DNA from 2 places in the Microbispora sp. H10949 genome. Region 1 is predicted to be linked to the other one. Evidence: riboswitches for the same ligand, from Rfam matches in the RefSeq annotation. Region 1 holds a riboswitch; the other holds the start of a gene.
What was found. Region 1 has a riboswitch for cobalamin ahead of HHX40_RS23300 (CbtB domain-containing protein). Riboswitches for the same ligand answer to the same signal wherever they lie in the genome.
Positions count from the first base shown of each region.

Region 1 (9,931 bases):
TCGCTCCGGTTCGGAGGGTCAGGCCCGATCTCGATTCCGGCAGTGGCGGCCGGCTGTGCTCGCGACCCTGTATCGCGATCGACCGCAACCCGGTGGTTGCGAAAGGTCCGATAACCGGTCATCATTGTTATGACCTTTTTGACTCACGGCTCTTCTAAGCCCATGAATGGTCGGAGGACTGAAACTTTCAGCGTGGATGTGAACCGCCGGCCCTCACCGCGGTTCATCGTTCCACTTCAAAAGGGTCGGCGGCCGCGCGGAGGACGCGGCCGGGTTCCGCCTGATTGACTGATGCCCCGCGCCGGGATTGGCTCAGCAGCACACCACCACCACGAACGGAGCCGCATCCGTGATCGGCCGAAAAATGTTAGCGCTAACAGAAAATCGGATATGGACTGACTCCCAACAGGTGGGTTGATCGTCCGCGGCGATGACGCCACGGAGAACGCACATCTCGGAGAATGGGAAACATCTGTGCGAAACGTCAGCTCATTACGTCGGCGCCTGAAACTCTCAGTCGTCGCCGTCGCCGCCCTTCTGGTGGCCGGCGCCGGTATGGCGGGAACCCACGCGGCCTCGGCGGCCGCGGCCGGATGTCAGGTCACCTACACGGTGGCCAGCGAATGGCCGGGCGGCTTCAACGCAAGTGTTAACGTTAACAATCTCGGCGACCCGATCGACGGATGGAGGCTGACCTGGGCGTTCCCCGCCGGGCAGACCATCACCCAGCTGTGGAACGGCAGCTACACCCAGTCGGGCTCCCAGGTCACGGTCACCAACGTCTCGTACAACGGCGCCATCCCCAGCGGCGGGAGCACCGAGTTCGGGTTCAACGGAAGCTTCAGCGGCTCGAACCCGAAGCCGGCGAGCTTCGCCCTCAACGGCGTGACCTGCACCGGCGGCGTCACCTCCCCGTCCCCCGGCGGCTCGCCCTCGGCGTCCCCTTCGGCGTCTCCTTCGCGGACGCCCTCGTCCACCCCCTCGCCGCCGCCGGGTGGCACGCGGCCGTGTGACATCTACGCCGCCGGCGGCACGCCCTGCGTCGCGGCGCACAGCACGACCCGCGCCCTGTACGGCAGTTACAACGGCCCGCTCTACCAGGTGCGCCGCTCCTCGGACAACACCACCCGGGACATCGGCGTGCTGAGCGCGGGCGGCGCCGCGAACGCCGCCGCGCAGGACTCGTTCTGCGCGAACACGACCTGCCTCATCACGATCATCTACGACCAGTCCGGGCGCAACAACCGCCTCACCCAGGCGCCTCCCGGCGGCTTCTCGGGCCCGGCTCCCGGCGGGTACGACAACCTCGCCACCGCGACCAAGGCGCCGACCACGGTCTACGGCAGCAAGGCGTACGGCGTCTACGTGGATCCCGGTGTGGGTTACCGCAACAACGCCACCAACGGCGTCGCCAAGGGCGACCAGCCGGAGGGCATGTACGCCATCTTCGACGGCACCCACTACAACGGCGGCTGCTGCTTCGACTACGGCAACGCCGAGACCAACAGCCGTGACAACGGCAACGGCACGATGGAGGCCATCTACTTCGGCAACATCAAGGTCTGGGGCTACGGCGCCGGCAACGGCCCGTGGATCATGGCCGACCTGGAGAACGGCCTGTTCTCCGGCGTCAACCAGAAGTACAACGCGGGCGACCCCACCATCAGCCACCGCTACCTGACCGCAATCATCAAGGGCGAGCCGAACCACTGGGCCATCCGCGGCGGCAACGCGCAGTCGGGCGGCCTCGGCACCTTCTACGACGGCAAGCGCCCCAACGTCTCGGGCTACAACCCGATGAAGAAGGAAGGGGCCATCATCCTCGGCATCGGGGGTGACAACAGCCACGGCGCCGCCGGCACCTTCTACGAGGGCGTGATGACCTCCGGATACCCGACGAACGCCACCGAGGACGCGGTGCAGGCGAACATCGTCGCCGCCGGATACCGGTAAGGCCGGATACCGGTAAGTCAGGCAAAGGCAGACCGGCCACAGCGGATCCGGAAGCCGGAAGACCGAGCCGCCCCTTGCACCACCGGGGGCGGCTCTCCGCTGTTCCGGCGTACGGTTCGGGGTGCTCGGGAACCGGCCGGCATGGCCCGATGCCGGGCAGACGTCGGGCCACACCGGGCGTGGCCGGATCCGGGATCAGCTGAGCAGAGCTCAGGACCATGTGACGGCCGAGGCTGATCTCGTGTCGTCCGCGCACGCCTCCGGCCGCCGTAAGGAAAGGTCGCAGCTGATAACTCCCTTAATGAATATTTCGGTCATCTGCGTGAGGTTCACCCCTCGGTCCTATTCGCCGGGCGGCGAAAAATCGTTCGCTCCTCCCGTACGGGCTGCGGGAGCATGGCCAGGGCGATATCGGCATTCGGGAGGGCTGATGGCTGTGCTCGGGACGGTGGACGAGGCCGAAAATGATAAATCCGCGCGGAGATCGGCGCTTTTGCTGGCATTGCGGTACTACTGCGGCGAGCTGAAGCGGCAGTGGCCGATCGCGGCTCCCGCGCTGGTGCTGCCGGCGATCGGGAACATCTGCCTGTTCTATCTGGCGCCGCTGGCGGTGGCGGGCCTTGTGGGGCACCTCTCCGGCGGCCGGGACGGCTCCTTCGACGCGCTGCTGCCCTACGTGCTCGGCTTCGCCGCGTTGCTTCTGACGGGTGAGGCGTTCTGGCGGGCGGGGATGCACTTCCTGAACCGCGCCGACGGCCGGGGCATCGAGCGACTCGGCGTGCTGGGCATGGACGAGCTGCTGGCCAAGGACGTCGCGTTCTTCCACGACAACTTCGCCGGTTCGCTGACCAAGAGGGTGCTCGGATTCTCCTCCAGGTTCGAGGAGTTCATGGACACCCTCACGTTCTCGATCATGGCGAAGGTGGTGCCCCTGGCCTTCGCCTCGGTGGTGCTGTGGCGGTACGACCCGCTGCTGGTGCTCGTCCTCGTGGGTCTCATCGTCGTCACCGGTGTTCTCGTCGCTCCGCTCATCCGCCACCGGCAGGCCCTGGTCGACGCGCGTGAGGCGGCCAAGGTGCTGGTGTCGGGTCACGTCGCCGACGTGCTGGCCAACATGGAGACGGTCCGCGCGTTCGCCGCCGAGACACGCGAGGCCGTCGAGCACAGGGCCAGGATCGCCGAGCAGCGCCGGCTGTCCATCCGGTCCTGGGACTACAACAACCTCAGGGTGGACATGGTCGTCGCCCCGTTGTCGGTGCTCACCAGTGCCGCGGGCCTGCTCCTCGCCGCGGCGCTCCGCGGCGGCCTCGGTGTGGAGGCCATCGTCGTGACGTTCACCTACTACACGAACGCGATCAACATCATGTTCGAGTTCAACCAGGTGTACCGGCGTATGGAGAGCACGCTCACCGAAGCCGCCCAGTTCACCGAGCTGCTCCTCACGCCGCCGACCGTGGTGGACCCGGCCGACCCGCAGCCCCTGCGCCCGGCCGACGCGAGCGTCCGCTTCGAGCGGGTGCGATTCGGGTACGCCGGCGGTGCGCCGCTGTTCGACGGCCTGAACCTGGACATCCCCGGCGGCACCAAGATCGGGCTGGTCGGGCGGTCCGGCGGCGGCAAGAGCACCCTCACCCGGTTGCTGCTGCGTCTCATGGACGTGGACGGAGGCAGGATCCTGATCGGCGGTCAGGACATCGCCCGGCTGAGGCAGGCCGACCTGCGGGGCCTCATCGCCTACGTCCCGCAGGAACCCGCCATGTTCCACCGGTCCGTACGGGAGAACCTCGCGTTCGCCCGGCCGGGCGCGACCGACGCCGAGATCCTCCGGGCCGCGCGGGCGGCCCACGTCACGGAGTTCGTCGAGTCTCTGCCGCACGGCTTCGACACCCTGATCGGCGAGCGCGGCGTCAAGCTCTCCGGCGGCCAGCGGCAGCGCATCGCGCTCGCGCGCGCCATTCTGCGCGACGCCCCCGTCCTGCTGCTGGACGAGGCGACCAGTGCCCTGGACTCCGAGAGCGAGATCCTCATCCAGGAGGCCCTGTGGCGCCTGATGCAGGACCGTACGGCACTCGTGGTGGCGCACCGGCTCAGCACCGTCGTCCGCATGGACCGCCTGGTCGTGCTCGACCGGGGACGCGTCGTCGAGCAGGGCACCCACGGCGAGCTGCTCCAGGCCCAGGGGTCCTACGCCCGGCTCTGGCACCACCAGTCCGGGGGCTTCCTCGTCGAGGACGACGCCCCCGACGCGCTCCACCTGTGACGCACCCGCTTCACGCGGAGCGGGTGGTCCCGACCCGGTTCAGCGCGTCGCGGCGGGCCGGAGCCCGGCCTCCCGGGGGGTTCCCTGGCGCAGGGAGCGTTCGGTCAGGCCGCCGAACAGGAGGCCGATGGCTCCCCACAGGACGAACTGGATGCCGAACGACGCCACTCTGAACCACCACAGCGTGTTGGCGGAGAAGTCGTCGGGAACCTCTTCGATCGGAGGCATCACGGCGTACGCGACACCGACGAGGACGGCGTAGACGACGATGCCCGACAGGGCTGCGTTCCAGGTGCCCAGGCGGGACGACAGGGAACGGCCCGCGTACGCGGCGACCGCCGCCGCCAGGAGGGCGACGAGGATCATCGCGAAGTACAGCGCGGTCCGGCGGCCGATCGAATCGGGGTTGCCGACGGCCGGGGGATTGGCCGGGTACTTCAGGATGGGGGTCACGTACACGACGACGAAGCCGGCGGCGGCGACGGTGAGCGCCGTGGCGCGGGCGCCGAGAGCGCCGAGGCGGCCGTGGGCGAAGGCGTACGCGATGGAGTAGAAGCCGCCGAGGGCGGCGCCGTAGACGAGCAGGGCGGTCAGCAGGCCGGCGGTCTCCTGGACGGTCCGGCTGACGAGTTCCGGTTCGGCGGCCTCTCCGCCGGCCGCCGCCCTGGCCTCCTCGATGGAGATGGCGGCGGCGACCTGGGGTTCTCCGGCGAACCAGGCGACGACGTACGCGAGCAGCGCGGCGGCGAGGCCGACGAGCATGCCGCGCACCAGCAGGGAGCGCATGGTGGGCATCGGGCGGGCCTCAGTGGCAGGGGAAGCCGAGGAGGTGCCGGCCGTCGTGCACGAACTCGTGCACGGTGTGCCCGCTGATGAGGTGGGTGGCGCCCTGCTCCGCGCCGACGAAGTAGAGCAGGATGAGCCCGGCCACGGCGGCGAAGACCGCCCAGGGCAGGATCTCGCGTACGGGGATGGTGACCGGCAGGGGCCGGGAGACGGGGACGGCCGGCTGAGCCATGTGATTCTCCTCACGGGGTCGCTCGCCCCGGTGATGGAGGACAACGGGTCAGTGTCCTGACTCCCGGGTCATCGTGTCGCCCGAACCTTCCAGCCGTCGCGGCCGTGGTGACGAGCGGGAGACACTCCCCGGTCACAGTGGCGGGACCGTCCTGGATTCACACCAGGTTCCTGCGCACCGTCGCCTCTGTCTTCTTTTGTCGCCTTGAGCGTGCACCGTCCGCATAAGTACGTCAAGCCGGGGTCCATACTCGTGACCTATGAAGCGAGTCCTGATCATCGGCATCGGCGCCGGGGACCCCGCCCACCTGACCTTCCAGGCCGCCGCGGCCATCGCGGAGACCGACGTGTTCTTCCTGCTCGACAAGGGAGCCGTGAAGGACGGCCTGGTGCGGCTGCGGCGCGAGCTGATCGCGGCCCACGCGCGGGAGCCGTACCGGACGGTCGAGGCGCGCGACCCGGAGCGTGACCGCACGAGCGGCGCGTACGTGGAGGCGGTGGCCGACTGGCGGGCCCGCCGGGCCGACGTCTACGCCCGGCTCATCGCCGAGGAGGTGCCGGAGGACGGCGTCGGCGCGTTCCTCGTCTGGGGCGACCCCGCCCTGTACGACAGCACGATCGCGATCGTCGAGGACGTCCTGGCCAGGGGCGGAGAGCCGTTCGACTATGAAGTGATCCCGGGGATCAGCAGCGTGTCGGCGCTGGCCGCGCGGCACCGCGTCAGCCTGACCAGGGTCGCCAGGCCGCTGCACATCACGACCGGCCGCCGCCTGCCCGCAGACGTCGAGGCCGCCGGCGACATCGTGGTGATGCTCGACGCGGGCTGCGCGTTCGCGGACCTGCCGGAGGCCGCCGACGCCGACGTCTACTGGGGCGCGTACGTCGGGACCGAGGACGAGATCCTCGTCGCCGGGCCGGTGCGCGAGGTCGCCGGCGAGATCCGGCGGCTCAGGGCGGAGGCGCGCGAGGCGCACGGCTGGGTCATGGACACCTACCTGCTCAGGAAGCCCCCCCGATGAGGCCCGTGTCGGTCGTCGGGATCGGCGCGGACGGCTGGGCCGGTCTCACCGACGCGGCGCGCGCCGAACTGGTCGCCGCGGACGTCGTGGTCGGGTCGGCCAGGCAGCTCGCCCTGCTGCCGGCGTCGGTGGCCTGCGAGCGGGCGCCGTACCCGTCGCCGCTGGTCGCGGGGCTGCTGGGGCTGCTCGACGCGCATGCGGGACGCGCGGTCGCGGTGCTCGCCAGCGGCGACCCCATGTTCTTCGGCGTCGGCGCGACGCTCGCCCGGCTGCTCGGGCCGGACCGGCTGCGGGTGCTGCCGCACGTGTCGTCGGCCACCCTGGCCTGCGCGCGGCTCGGCTGGGCCGCCGAGGAGGTCGAGACCGTCAGCCTGGTCGGACGGCCGCTCGCCGCGCTGACCGCGGCGCTCGCGCCGGGCCGTCGCGTCCTCGTCCTCAGCGCGGGCGCGGACACGCCCGCGCTGGTCGCCGCCCTGCTGACCGAGCGGGGGTACGGCGCGAGCCGCGTCACCGTGTTCGGCGATCTCGGCGCGGCGACCGAGTCCCGCCGCGACGGCACGGCCGCGGGCTGGCCGGCCGGCGAGACGTCGCCCGCGCTGAACGTCGTGGCGGTGGCCTGCACAGACGTCCCGTCGGCGGTGCCGCTGGGGTGGGTGCCTGGGCTGCCGGACGAGGCGTACGAGTCGGACGGGCAGCTCACCAAGCAGGAGGTGAGGGCGGTCACCCTGGCCAAGCTGGCGCCCCTGCCGGGCGAGCTGCTCTGGGACGTGGGCGCGGGTTCCGGGAGCGTGGCCGTCGAGTGGCTGCGCGCGCATCCGTCGTGCCGGGCCGTCGCCGTCGAGCGCGACCCCGTCCGCGCGGACCGCGTCAGGCACAACGCGGACGCGCTGGGCGTGCCGCGCCTGCGGGTCGTCACCGGAGCCGCCCCGGACGCGCTCGGCGGGCTGCCCGCCCCGGCGGCCGTCTTCGTGGGCGGCGGCGTGACGGGGGCCGGTGTGGTCGAGACCTGCTGGGACGCCCTCGCCCCGGGCGGCAGGCTGGTGGCGAACGCCGTCACCGTGGAGTCGGAGGCGGTTCTCGCCCAGTGGCACGCCCGGCTCGGCGGGGACCTCGTGCGGTTGTCGGTGCAGCGCGCCTCGCCGGTGGGCGGCTTCACCGGGTGGCGTCCCCTGATGCCGGTGACCATCTGGACGGCGCGGAAGGAGCGCGAGCAGTGACGGTTCGATTCATCGGTGCGGGGCCCGGCGCGGCCGACCTCATCACGGTGCGTGGGCTGCGGGCCCTTCAGGCGGCCCCGGTCTGCCTGTACGCCGGGTCGCTCGTGCCGCGCGACCTGCTCGCCGACTGCCCGCCGGACGCGCGGCTCGTGGACACCGCGAACCTCACCCTGGACGAGATCGTCGCCGAGATGACGGCGGCGCACGAGGCGGGGCACGATGTGGCGCGGCTGCACTCCGGCGACCCGTCGGTCTTCAGCGCGGTCGCCGAGCAGATGCGCAGGCTCGACGCGCACGGCGTGCCGTACGAGGTGATCCCGGGGGTGCCCGCCTTCGCGGCCGCCGCCGCGGCCCTGGGGCGGGAGCTGACGGTTCCGGGGGTGAGCCAGACGATCATCCTGACCAGGACGTCGGCGCGGGCCACCCCGATGCCGCCCGGCGAGGAACTCGCGACGCTGTCGGCGAGCCGCGCCACGATGGTGCTGCACCTGGCCGTGCAGCGGATCGCCGCCGTCGTGGCCGACCTGCTGCCCGCGTACGGCGCGGACTGCCCGGTGGCGGTGGTCGCCCGGGCCAGCCGGGACGACGAGGAGATCATCAGGGGCACCCTGGGCGACATCGCCGACCAGGTGGTCGCGGCGGGGATCAGGCGGACCGCCGTGATCGTGGTGGGGCGGGCGCTGACGGCGCACGAGTTCCCCGACAGCCACCTCTACTCGGCCGCGCGGGACCGCGCGTGCTCGTCCTGATCCTCGGCGGCACGGCCGAGGCACGGGCGCTGGCCGCCGAGCTGGCGCCGCTGCCGGGCCTGCGGGTGGTGTCGTCGCTGGCCGGCCGGGTCGCCGATCCCCGGCTGCCGGTGGGCGAGGTCAGGTCGGGCGGCTTCGGCGGCCCGGACGGGCTCGCCCGGTGGATCGCCGAGCACGGTCCGCGGGTCGTGGTGGACGCCACGCATCCGTTCGCCCAGCGGATGAGCGAGTCGGCGGCGCACGCGTGCGCGGCGACCGGGACGCCGCTGCTCGGGTTGCGGCGTCCCGGCTGGTCGGAGGGCCCGGAGGACGTCTGGCTGCGGGTGCCGTCGCTCCGGGCGGCGGCGGACGCGCTGCCCGGTCTCGGGAGCCGTGTGTTCCTGACGACGGGCCGCCGCAGCCTGCCGGTGTTCGCGCCGCTGACCGGGCTGTGGTTCCTGGCGAGGTCGGTCGACCCGCCGGAGCCGCCCGTTCCCCCGAACGTCCACGTGATCCTCGCCCGGGGGCCGTACACGGTGGCGGGAGAGCGCGCCCTGATCGGCGAGCACCGGCTCGACGTGCTGGTCACCAAGGACAGCGGCGGGGAGCAGACCCGCGCCAAGCTGGTCGCGGCGCGCGAGGCGGGGCTGCCGGTCGTCATGGTGGACCGGCCCGCGACGCCCGGCGGCGTCACCCGGGTGACGGACGTCGCCGACGCCGTCACCTGGGTACGCGATCACGCGGGATAGCGGCGCGGGGTGAAGACGACCGCCCCGTCCCCGCGTTCGACGACGCGGGTGGTGGACGAGCCGACGATCAGCAGGCAGCGCATGTCGATCGCGGCCGGGTCGAGCTCGCCCAGAGTGGTGATCACGACCGACTCCCGCTCGCCGCCGACGTCGCGGCCCACCACCACGGGCGTGCCCGGATCGCGGTGTTCGAGCAGCAGGTCGCGGGCCGCGGCGACCTGCCAGGTGCGGGTCTTCGACGCCGGGTTGTAGATCGCGAGGACGAGGTCGGCGCGGGCGGCGGCGGAGATCCGCCCGGCGACCACCTCCCACGGCTTGAGCTGGTCCGACAGCGACAGCACGCAGTAGTCGTGGCCGAGCGGCGCGCCCGCCCGGCCGGCCACGGCCTGCGCGGCGGTCAGGCCGGGCACCACCCGCACCGGGACGTCCGCGTAACGCGGGTCGGCGGCGGCCTCCAGCACCGCGCTGGCCATCGCGAACACGCCCGGGTCGCCCGACGACACGACCGCGACCCGCGCCCCGGCGAGGGCCAGGTCGAGCGCGTGACGGGCGCGCTCGGCCTCGACGCGGTTGTCGGTACGGTGCCGGGTCTGGCGGGGGTTGGGCGCGACCCGGTCGACGTAGGGGCCATACCCGACCAGGTCGGTGGCCTCGGCGAGGACCTCCTGGGCCTCCGGGGTCAGCCAGGGCCGCCCGGCGGGGCCGAGGCCGACGACCGCGACCTCGCCTGCACCGGTGCGTCCGGCGGGCTCCGGCACGAACGTGAGCTGCGCCGGGCTGGGGATCAGCGCCAGCGAGAAGTACGGCACCTGCCCCGGGTCGACGTCCTTGAGCGGGGCCACACGCTGGGCGTCGGTGGTGGCGCGTTCGACGTACCAGGCCTCGTCGAGGCGGCCCGCCTCGGCCAGCGCGTCGCGCACTTTCTCGAACGTGCGGCCCAGCTTGAGCACCGCCGCCGAGTCCGTGCCGCGCAGCTTCTCGGCCAGCA
Region 1 is NZ_JABBWZ010000009.1:54,750-64,680, reverse strand. It holds gene HHX40_RS23315 (arabinofuranosidase catalytic domain-containing protein) at 556-1,953, shown strand; gene HHX40_RS23310 (ABC transporter ATP-binding protein) at 2,447-4,213, shown strand; gene HHX40_RS23305 (CbtA family protein) at 4,253-5,008, opposite strand; gene HHX40_RS23300 (CbtB domain-containing protein) at 5,019-5,231, opposite strand; cobalamin riboswitch at 5,260-5,466, opposite strand; gene cobF (precorrin-6A synthase (deacetylating)) at 5,491-6,249, shown strand; gene cbiE (precorrin-6y C5,15-methyltransferase (decarboxylating) subunit CbiE) at 6,246-7,466, shown strand; gene cobM (precorrin-4 C(11)-methyltransferase) at 7,463-8,215, shown strand; gene HHX40_RS23280 (cobalt-precorrin-6A reductase) at 8,203-8,943, shown strand; gene HHX40_RS23275 (precorrin-2 C(20)-methyltransferase) at 8,931-9,931, opposite strand, start outside.

Region 2 (9,931 bases), on a different contig from region 1:
GTGCACGCCAACCAGAATGGCCCTCATACCCAACGACAACGCGCCGCTGACCGAACTCGCACGCCTGGGCGTGGCCCGCTGTGTCGTCGATAACGGCTGGCCGCTGCACAGGGCGGCCGAACTTCCAGGTCGCGGGTCCGGCGCGCAGGGACGAGGAAGGTGTGCTCTACGGCTCTTCTAGCAAGACGCCGTACCACCCGGCGCGGGCGAGCTTTGAGACTGATCCTGCCCGAAAACGGGCAAGAAACTTGTTAGTCGGCATCCGCGCTGCGTTAGGGTCCTGCTCTGTGTCCACGGCACGGCATCCCTTCGAGGATCTGATCGGCCATCTCACCCGGACCACCTCGCTGGGTCCGGGTGAGGCGGCCCGCGTGGTGGCCGACGTCCTGGCGTACTTCGGCGAGCCCGCGGAAGAGTACGTGCGGCGCCGCCACGGCGAACTCAAGTCGAGGGGGCTGACCAACGACCAGATCTTCCCCAGGATCTCCGCCGAGCTCGCGGGAAGGCGTGTCGCGGCACCGGAGCTGACCCTGCGCCAGCTCCGGAGGATCGTTTACGGATAGGAGCGGTTATGTGCGGAATCGTCGCTTACGTCGGGCCGAAGGATGCGGCGCCCATCCTGCTCGAAGGTCTCCAGCGGCTGGAGTACCGGGGCTACGACTCGGCAGGCCTCGCCGTCGTGAACTCCAGGAGTCTCAAGACGCGCAAGGTCAAGGGCCGGGTCGCCGACCTGGCGGCGGCGGTGCCCGCGAAGTTCAAGGGCACGATCGGGATCGGGCACACCCGGTGGGCCACCCACGGCGCGCCCAGTGACGTGAACGCGCACCCGCACCTCGACCAGGAGCAGCGGATCGCCGTCGTGCACAACGGCATCATCGAGAACGCCGACGAGCTGCGCCGCCGCCTGGAGGGCGAGGGCGTGAAGTTCGAGAGCGAGACCGACAGCGAGGTGCTCTCCCACCTCGTCGGGCGGATGGTCAAGGAGACCGACTCGCTGCGGGAGGCCGTGCTGCGGGCGCTGAAGAGCGTCGTCGGGACGTACGGCATCGCCGTCGTCGACGCGCAGCGCCCCGGCGAGATCGTGGTCGCCCGCAATGGCAGCCCGATCGTCCTCGGCCTCGGCGAGAAGGAGATGTTCGCCGCCTCCGACGTCGCCGCGCTCATCCGCTACACCCGGCAGGTCGTCCACCTGGAGGACGGCGAGCTCGCGGTCATCAAGGCCGACGGGTTCAACACGTTCACCAGCGACGCCCGGGAGACCGCCAAGGAGCCGTTCACGGTCGACTGGGACGCCGGCCACTACGACAACGGCGGCTACGAGCACTACCTGCTCAAGGAGATCTCCGAGCAGCCCGACACGGTCGCCCGCACCCTGCGCGGCCGCATCGACGACCGGTTCCACATCGCCCACCTCGGCGGCCTCAACATGGACGCCCGCGAGACCCGGTCCTTCCGCCGCGTGAAGATCATCGGCTGCGGGTCCGCGTACTACTCCGGGCAGATCGGCGCGCAGCTCATCGAGGAGCTGGCCCGCATCCCCGCCGACGCCGAGCCGGCCTCGGAGTTCCGCTACCGCAGCCCGGTCGTCGAGCCTGACACGCTGTACGTCGCCATCAGCCAGTCGGGCGAGACGTACGACACGCTCGCCGCCGTGCAGGAGCTCAAGCGCAAGGGCGGCCGGGTGCTCGGCATCGTCAACACGGTCGGCAGCGCCATCGCACGGGAGACAGACGGCGGCATCTACCTGCACGCCGGGCCCGAGGTCTCGGTGGCCTCCACCAAGGCGTTCACCTCCACCGCCGTGGCGTTCGCGCTGCTCGCCCTGCACCTCGGCCGCGTACGGGACCTGTCGCCGGCCGACGGCCGCAGGATCTGCGACGGCCTGCGGCGGCTGCCCGAGCAGATCAAGGAGATCCTCACCCTGGAGGACCGGATCAGGGAGCTGGCCAAGAAGTACGCCGACGCGCCGGGCATGATGTTCGTCGGCCGGGTCCGCGGCTACCCCGTGGCCCGCGAGGGCGCCCAGAAGCTCAAGGAGATCTCCTACGTCCACGCGGAGGCGTACCCGGCGAGCGAGCTCAAGCACGGCCCGCTGGCGCTGATCAGCCCCGAGCTGCCGACCGTCGCGGTCGTGCCGGACGACGAACTGCTGGACAAGAACCTCACCACGCTCGGCGAGATCCGGGCGAGGCACGGCCGCATCCTCATGGTCGGCCACCGCACCTCCGAGGCGGCCGACGACTGCATCGTGGTGCCCAGGAACGAGGTGGAGCTGGACCCCATCCTGCTCACGATCCCGCTCCAGCTGTTCGCCTACCACGCGGCCGTCGCCCTCGGCCGCGACGTCGACCGCCCCCGCAACCTCGCCAAGAGCGTGACGGTCGAGTAGCTCCGCCACGTCCCGTCCGGCTCGCGTCGCGGACGCGTGCCGGACGGTGCGCATCTGTCACCGCGCCCTCCGATCGGCACCGACGACATGAGCGCCGCGCCCGCCCACCCGCCGATCGCCACATCCGTAACGTCCGTTATGTCCTGAGATGGGGTGGTTGCTCATAGTCTGTCCGCATAAGGGGCTCTTCGGGGGGAGGGTGCCGGCATGCGACGCCGTACGGTTCTCGCACTGGGGGTCCTGGCCCTGGCGGGCGGATGCGGCACCCCGGCGCCTCCGTACCTCGGGGAGATCTCCCTCCTCGTCCCCGGCCCGCCGGAGTGCTGGGGGGACGGCGTCGCCCGGAGCCTGAAGTCCCTCATCGAGGCCCGCCGCTGGGCCGGCAGAGTGCTGGTCACGCGGGACGCCGGGGGCGGCGGCGCGTCGGCCGTCGGACGCTTCGCCGTCGGACGGCCGGACCGGCTGATGGTCGCCGACCCCCTCCTGCTGGCCGACTGCGCGCTCGGTCGCGCGCCCGATGAGGCGGGGCCGTTCGCCGCCCGGACCGTGCCGCTGGCCAGGCTGGCGGGGGAGTGGCAGGTGCTGGTGGCCTCCCCCGATTCGGGTTACCGCACGTTCGAGCAGGTCGCGGCGGCCCTGCTGCGCACCCCCGAGCGGGTGAAGGTGGCGGGCGGGCCCGACCGCGGGCCCGGCCACCTGCTGCTCGGCCTGACCGCCCGGGGCCTCGGGGCCGATCCGCGGCCGGCGGCGTACGAGGCCTTCGACAGCCCCGCGCGGGCCGTCGCGGCGGTGGCCGAGGGGACGACCGCGCTCGCCTTCGGCGGGCGCGGCGACGTCGCCGCCCACGTCAGGGCCGGGCGGCTGCGCCCGCTCGCCGTCTCCGCTCCCGAGCGCCTGCCCGGCCTGGACGCGCCCACGCTGACCGAGTCGGGGGTGCGGGTGGCGTACGCGAACTGGACCGGCCTGCTCGCCCCCCTCGGGGTGGCGGCCCGCGAGCGCGACGCGCTGATCGGCCTGTGCCGGGCCGTCGCGGACTCGCCCGCCTGGCTCCGCCTGTGCGAGCGCAACGGCTGGACGCCGATGTGGCTCGCCGGCGAGGAGTTCCGGCAGTGGCTCACGGGCGAGGCGCGTCGTACGGCCCTGCTTCTCGATGATCTCGGAATCCGGTGACCAACACAACTTGTAGGGCCGCTTGCGAGATCGCCCACTAGATGTAGGATCCATCGCGTCGCTGGTTCACCTCGGTGAGGCAAGAGGGAACCCGGTGGGAATCCGGGGCTGCCCCGCAGCGGTGAGCGGGAACGACCGCCGTCACAGAGCACTGGTGCGTGAGCGCACCGGGAAGCGACGGCCAGTAGGTCCGGCGGGCGTGTGTCCCGCCGGTCGCCCGCGAGCCCGAAGACCTGCCCGCGACCGCGCGCGGAGTCACCGCGCGTGCCCGCGCCGTGCCCCGAGGGAGGGTCCGCCGCCCGCAGGCCGTGCCGTCGCACGCGTGCGCCGCGGCGTCCCCTCCCCTCCGGCCGGCCGGGTCAGGAGACGAGGAGGAGAGGGCGACCGATGACGATCACCGACCCGGTCTCCGCGCCCGCGCGCCCCGCCACGGGGCCGCGCGGCGCGGAGGAGACCGCGGACGTCTGGCGGGCCATCGAGGAGGCGGCGGCGGGGGTCGTCGCGGACCCGGACAACTCCCGGCGGGCGGCGCGGCTGCTCGCCCGGGTCATCGAGGAGGAGACGGCGGGCCAGGGGGTGCGCGCCTTCTCCGAGTCGGTCGCGGCCGCCCACGCGGCCGGGCTGCTGGGCGACGCCGTCGCCGCGTTCGTGGCCGACGAGGCCGAAGCGCTGGACGCGCTGATCGACCCGGCGGCCGACGACCGGTTCGAGTACTTCGGGCTGCGCACGGTCTACGACCGCTACCTGCTGCGGCATCCGGTCACGCGGCGGGTGCTCGAACGCCCGCAGCACTTCCTGCTGCGCGTGGCCTGCGGCCTGTCGGCGAGCGTCGGCGAGGCGGCCGAGCTGTACCGGCTGATGTCCGCGCTCGCCTATCTGCCCAGCTCGCCGACGCTGTTCAACTCCGGGGCGCGCCGCCCGCAGCTGTCGTCGTGCTTCCTGCTCGACTCGCCGCGCGACGAACTGGAGAGCATCTACGAGCGGTACGGCCAGGTGGCGCGGCTGTCGAAGTACTCCGGCGGGATCGGCGTCGCCTGGACCCGAGTGCGCTCGCGCGGGTCGCTGATCCGGGGCACCAACGGCCTGTCCAACGGCATCGTCCCCTGGCTGCGCACGCTCGACGCGTCGGTGGCGGCGGTGAACCAGGGAGGCAGGCGCAAGGGAGCCGCCTGCGTCTACCTGGAGACCTGGCACGCCGACATCGAGGAGTTCCTGGAGCTTCGCGACAACACGGGCGAGGAGTCGCGCCGCACCCACAACCTCAATTTGGCCAACTGGGTGCCCGACGAGTTCATGCGCCGGGTCGAGGCGGACGGCGTGTGGTCGCTGTTCGACCCCAAGGAGACCCCCGAGCTGACCGACCTGTGGGGCGAGGCGTTCGACGCCCGGTATCGCGAACTGGAGGCCTCCGGGCGGTACGTCCGGCAGGTGCCCGCCCGCACCCTCTACGCCCGGATGATGCGCACCCTCGCCCAGACCGGCAACGGCTGGATGACCTTCAAGGACGCCGCCAACCGCGCCTCCAACCAGACCGCGCTGCCGCGCAACGTCATCCACCTGTCCAACCTGTGCACCGAGATCCTGGAGGTCACCAGCGACGGGGAGACCGCCGTGTGCAACCTCGGCTCGGTCAACCTCGCCGCCCACCTGACCCCCGAGGGGGACGCCGTCGACTTCGGCCGGCTGCGCGCCACGGTCCGCACCGCCGTACGGTTCCTCGACCGCACGATCGACCTCGGCTTCTACCCGACCCCCGAGGCGGAGGCGGCCAACGAGCGGTGGCGGCCGGTGGGCCTCGGCGTCATGGGCCTCGCCGACGTCTTCTTCGCGCTGCGCCTGCCGTTCGACTCGCCGGAGGCGCTGGCGCTGTCCACCCGGATCGCCGAGGAGATCGCGCTCGCGGCGTACGGCACCTCGGCCGGCCTGGCCGCCGAACGCGGGCGCCACCCGGCGTACGAGGAGACGCGGGCGGCGGGCGGCGTCCTGCACCCCGACCACTACCCGTGCGCCCCGGCGCACCCGGAGGAGTGGGCGGCGCTGCGCGCGAGGATCGCGGAGACCGGGCTGCGCAACTCCCTGCTGGTCGCGATCGCGCCGACGGCCACGATCGCCTCGATCGCGGGCTGCTACGAGTGCGTCGAGCCGCAGGTGTCCAACGTCTTCAAACGCGAGACGCTGTCGGGGGAGTTCCTCCAGGTCAACCGGTACCTCGTCCGTGACCTCCAGGCCCTCGGGCTGTGGACGCGGGCGATCCGCGACGCGATCAAGCTCCACGACGGCTCGATCCAGGACATCCCCGCGATCCCCGGCGAGCTCAAGGCGCTCTACCGCACCGCCTGGGAGCTGCCGCAGAAGGCGCTCGTCGACCTCGCGGCCGCGCGGCAGCCGTACGTCGACCAGTCGCAGTCGCTCAACCTCTTCATGGCCGCGCCCACGATCGGCAAGCTCTCGTCGATGTACGCCTACGCCTGGCGGTCGGGCCTGAAGACCACCTACTACCTGCGCTCGCGCCCGGCGACCAGGATCGCCCAGACGACCGTGCCGGCCGTCACCCCCGCCGTGCCCGATGAAGGGGCGGTCGCCTGCTCCCTTGAGAACCCCGAGATCTGCGAGGCGTGCCAATGAGAACGATGCTGCTCGACCCGGGCATGGACCTGACCCTCCGCCCGATGCGCTACCCCGGGTTCTACGAGAGGTACCGCGCGGCGATCAGGAACACCTGGACCGTCGAGGAGGTCGACCTCGCCTCCGACCTCGCCGACCTGGCGACGCTGGAGCCGGGGGAGCGGCACCTGATCAACCGGCTGGTGGCGTTCTTCGCGACCGGCGACTCCATCGTGGCCAACAACCTCGTGCTGAACCTCTACCAGCACGTCAACGCGCCCGAGGCCCGGCTCTACCTGAGCCGCCAGCTGTTCGAGGAGGCCGTGCACGTCCAGTTCTACCTGACCCTGCTGGACACCTACCTGCCCGACCACGACGAGCGGGTGAAGGCGTTCGCCGCCGTGGAGCACATCCCCTCGATCCGCGACAAGGCCGAGTTCTGCTTCCGCTGGATCGACTCGATCAGCGAGCTGTCGCGGCTGGAGACGCGGGAGGACCGGCGGGCCTTCCTGCTCAACCTCGTCTGCTTCGCCGCCTGCATCGAGGGGCTGTTCTTCTACGGCGCCTTCGCCTACGTCTACTGGTTCCGCTCCCGGGGGCTGCTGGGCGGCCTCGCCACCGGCACCAACTGGGTGTTCCGCGACGAGTCCATGCACATGGAGTTCGCCTTCGAGGTGGTGGACACCGTACGCCGGGAGGAGCCGGACCTGTTCGACGACGAGCTGGCCGGCCGGGTCGTGCGGATGATGGAGGAGGCGGTCGCCGCCGAGCTGGCCTTCGCCCGCGACCTGTGCGGCGACGGCACCGGCGGGATGACCGCGGACAACATGCGCCGCTACCTGGAGTACGTCGCCGACCGCCGGCTCGCCCGGCTCGGCCTGCCCGCGCGGTACGGCACGGCCAACCCCTTCCCGTTCATGGAGTTCCAGGACGTGCAGGAGCTGGCGAACTTCTTCGAACGGCGGGTCTCGGCCTACCAGGTGGCCGTCGAGGGAGAGGTGGCCTTCGACGAAGCCTTCTGATCCCGTTTAAGGGGGTTCCAATCCCGGGCAAAGGAAACCCCATGACGACGAACGGGGGCGCCGTCACAGCGGCAGCGTGGAACTGGGCGACATTGGCGATCGCGGTGGGGACGGCGATCGTGGCGGTGGAGCTGGTCCGGCGGGTGCTCAGGTCGCGGCTGATCGGCGACCGATGGGCGCTCGCCGGGCCGTTCGCGCGCCGCTGCACCTGGCCGGGCTTCGCCTCGGCCGTGGTGGGCACCGTCAAGGCCGTCTACGACCCGGACATGCCGGGATCGGGCTCCCACGGCTTCCAGCGGGTGCTGTCGCTGCTCCTGATCGCCTGCGTGACCTGGCTGCTGATCCAGGCGGCGTACGCGGTGACCGACGTGGTGCTCGACCGGCTCACGCGGATCGAGGGCGAGCGCAACCGCCGGGCCCGGCGCATCCGCACCCAGATCGCGCTGGTGCGCCGGGTGTCGGCGGCGGTCGTCGTGGTGATCGCGCTGGGCGCGATGCTGTTCACCTTCCCGCAGGTGCGGGCCCTGGGCGCGGGGCTGCTGGCCTCCGCCGGGATCGCCGGCGTGGTGGGCGGCATCGCGGCCCAGTCCACGCTCGGCAACCTGCTGGCCGGGCTGCAGCTCGCCTTCAGCGACGCCCTGCGGCTTGACGACGTGGTCGTGGTGGAGGACGAGTGGGGCCGTATCGAGGAGCTGACCCTCACCTACGTGGCGCTGCGCCTCTGGGACGAGCGAAGGCTGATCCTGCCGGTGTCCCACTTCACCAGCCATCCCTTCCAGAACTGGACGCGGCACGAGAGCCGCATCCTCGGCAGCGTGTACCTCCTGGTGGACTGGTCGGTGCCGGTGGAGGAGGTGCGGGCCGAGCTGTACCGGGCGCTGCGCGACAACCCGCTGTGGGACCAGAAGGACTGGACGCTCCAGGTCACCGACATCACCGCGAACGGGCTGGTCGAGCTGCGCGCGCTGATGAGCGCGGCCGACTCGGCCAGCGCCTGGGACCTGCGGTGCGACATCCGCGAGCACCTCGTGACGTTCATCCGCGAGAAGCACCCGGAGAGCCTGCCGCGCCTGCGCGTCGAGACCCCCGTACGCTGAGTGCCCGGCACGACCTCGGCCGGCGAGCGTCCGGGCCGGGGTCAGGGGGCGTGGGAGCCGCGCAGGACGCGGGTGCCGCCGGCGATCAGCGCGGTGGCGAGGATCCACCCCGCCGCGATCAGCCCGTACGCCAGCCACTGGGTCCAGCCGACCGGCTCCCAGGCGCCGCGCTGCTCGAACAGGCTCACCGGGACCAGCAGGTCGAGGGTGTAGACGAAGGCGCTGAAGTGCCGTGACTCGTCCAGCCCGATCTGGTGTGGTTGCCAGCGCGCGAACACGGCCGTGCCGGCCGCGAGGAGCAGCACGGCCCACACACCGGCCAGCCAGGGCCGGTATCCGTACCCGACCAGCCCGTCGAGCAGCCGGCCCCACAGCCGCCCCGGGAACCGCAGTGTCCGGCGCCGCGCCCGCTGCCGGGCCAGCAGCACCCGGCGGGCGTCGGACTCGTGCCCGATCCTGCGGTAGTAGGCGGCCAGCTGCTCGTACGGCTGCGGCCGGTAGCCTCCCGGGTCGCGCCGCAGCCAGGTCAGCCGGTCCGCCAGGGTGGCCGGGCCACGCAGCGACTCGTACGTCAGCCCGTTCAGCCGGACCCCGGCGGGATAGCTCTCCGGCCGGTCGAACAGCACCCCGAAGCGGGAGTAGCCGAGGTTGACCTCTCCCTCGACCGACTTGGGCAGCAGGATCAGCTCGTCGGCCTGCAGGTGGCTCAGATGCAGCGCGCGGCCCGGCGCCCGGACGACGGCGCCGTGGAAGGACAGGACCCCGCCGATGCGCGCGCCGCGCAGCCGTACGGTGCCGTCGGAGGTGAAGCCCGCCCCGAGCTCGGCCGCGGCGGCCTGCAGGTGGTCGGCGTGCACGGCGGGCGTGGCGTCCGCCGCGACTGCGGCCCCTTCGAGGTAGAGGCCGCTGGCGAAGCGGGCGCCGATCAGCCGCAGCCCGCCCGTTGCGCGCAGGTCGCGCAGGAAGGCCCCGCCCTCGACGGCGAGCCCACCGGCCCACAGCGCGACCGACTCCCAGACCCGCGGCTCCTCCGAACCCTCCGGTCCGTTCCAGCGGGACGACTCGGGCGGCGAGGTCTCCGGCTGCCCGCCCCGGTACGGCGCGGCGCCGGGCGTGCCCAGACGCAGGCCGGAGAGCCGGAGCTGCCCGGTGATCCGGGCGTTGTCCAGGCGCACCCCCGCGTGGACGGCCGACCGGTCGAGGTCGAGCAGCCCGTCGACGGTGGCCCGGCTCGCCCGGAAACGGTAGATGTCGCAGTGCCGCAGCCGTACGCCCCGGGTCTTCGCGTCGTTCAGCGAGACGGTTCCCGCGATGTGGCAGTCCAGCAGGTGGATCTTCGCCTCGACCGTCGCGTCGGACAGGTTGAGGTCGCCGACGATCCGGGCGCCGGCGAGGCGGACGCCCGGCACCCAGGCGGAGCCGTCGTCCCGCCTGCTCAGCAGCAGAGCGGTGATCACCTCGGCCCGGACGATCCGGGAGCGGCCCCAGGAGCCGCCCGAGCCCGCGTCCACGTCGCGGCTCTCGCGCAGGTCGACCCAGGCTCCGGTGGGATAGGCCTGCCACAGCCGCCGCTCGGCCGGGGTGAACCGGTGGAAAGGCCGTGATCTTCCCATGCGCCGACCCTATCCCGTACGTGATCGCCGAAGGGC
Region 2 is NZ_JABBWZ010000003.1:439,428-449,358, forward strand. It holds partial or broken gene HHX40_RS37595 (IS481 family transposase) at 17-121, shown strand; gene HHX40_RS09425 (hypothetical protein) at 288-563, shown strand; gene glmS (glutamine--fructose-6-phosphate transaminase (isomerizing)) at 572-2,389, shown strand; gene HHX40_RS09435 (Bug family tripartite tricarboxylate transporter substrate binding protein) at 2,597-3,559, shown strand; cobalamin riboswitch at 3,605-3,815, shown strand; gene HHX40_RS09440 (ribonucleoside-diphosphate reductase subunit alpha) at 3,947-6,184, shown strand; gene HHX40_RS09445 (ribonucleotide-diphosphate reductase subunit beta) at 6,181-7,185, shown strand; gene HHX40_RS09450 (mechanosensitive ion channel family protein) at 7,227-8,282, shown strand; gene HHX40_RS09455 (hypothetical protein) at 8,324-9,895, opposite strand.
Region 2: it holds a riboswitch for cobalamin, as region 1 does, so the genes downstream of both, HHX40_RS09440 (ribonucleoside-diphosphate reductase subunit alpha) here and HHX40_RS23300 (CbtB domain-containing protein) in region 1, are expected to answer to the same signal.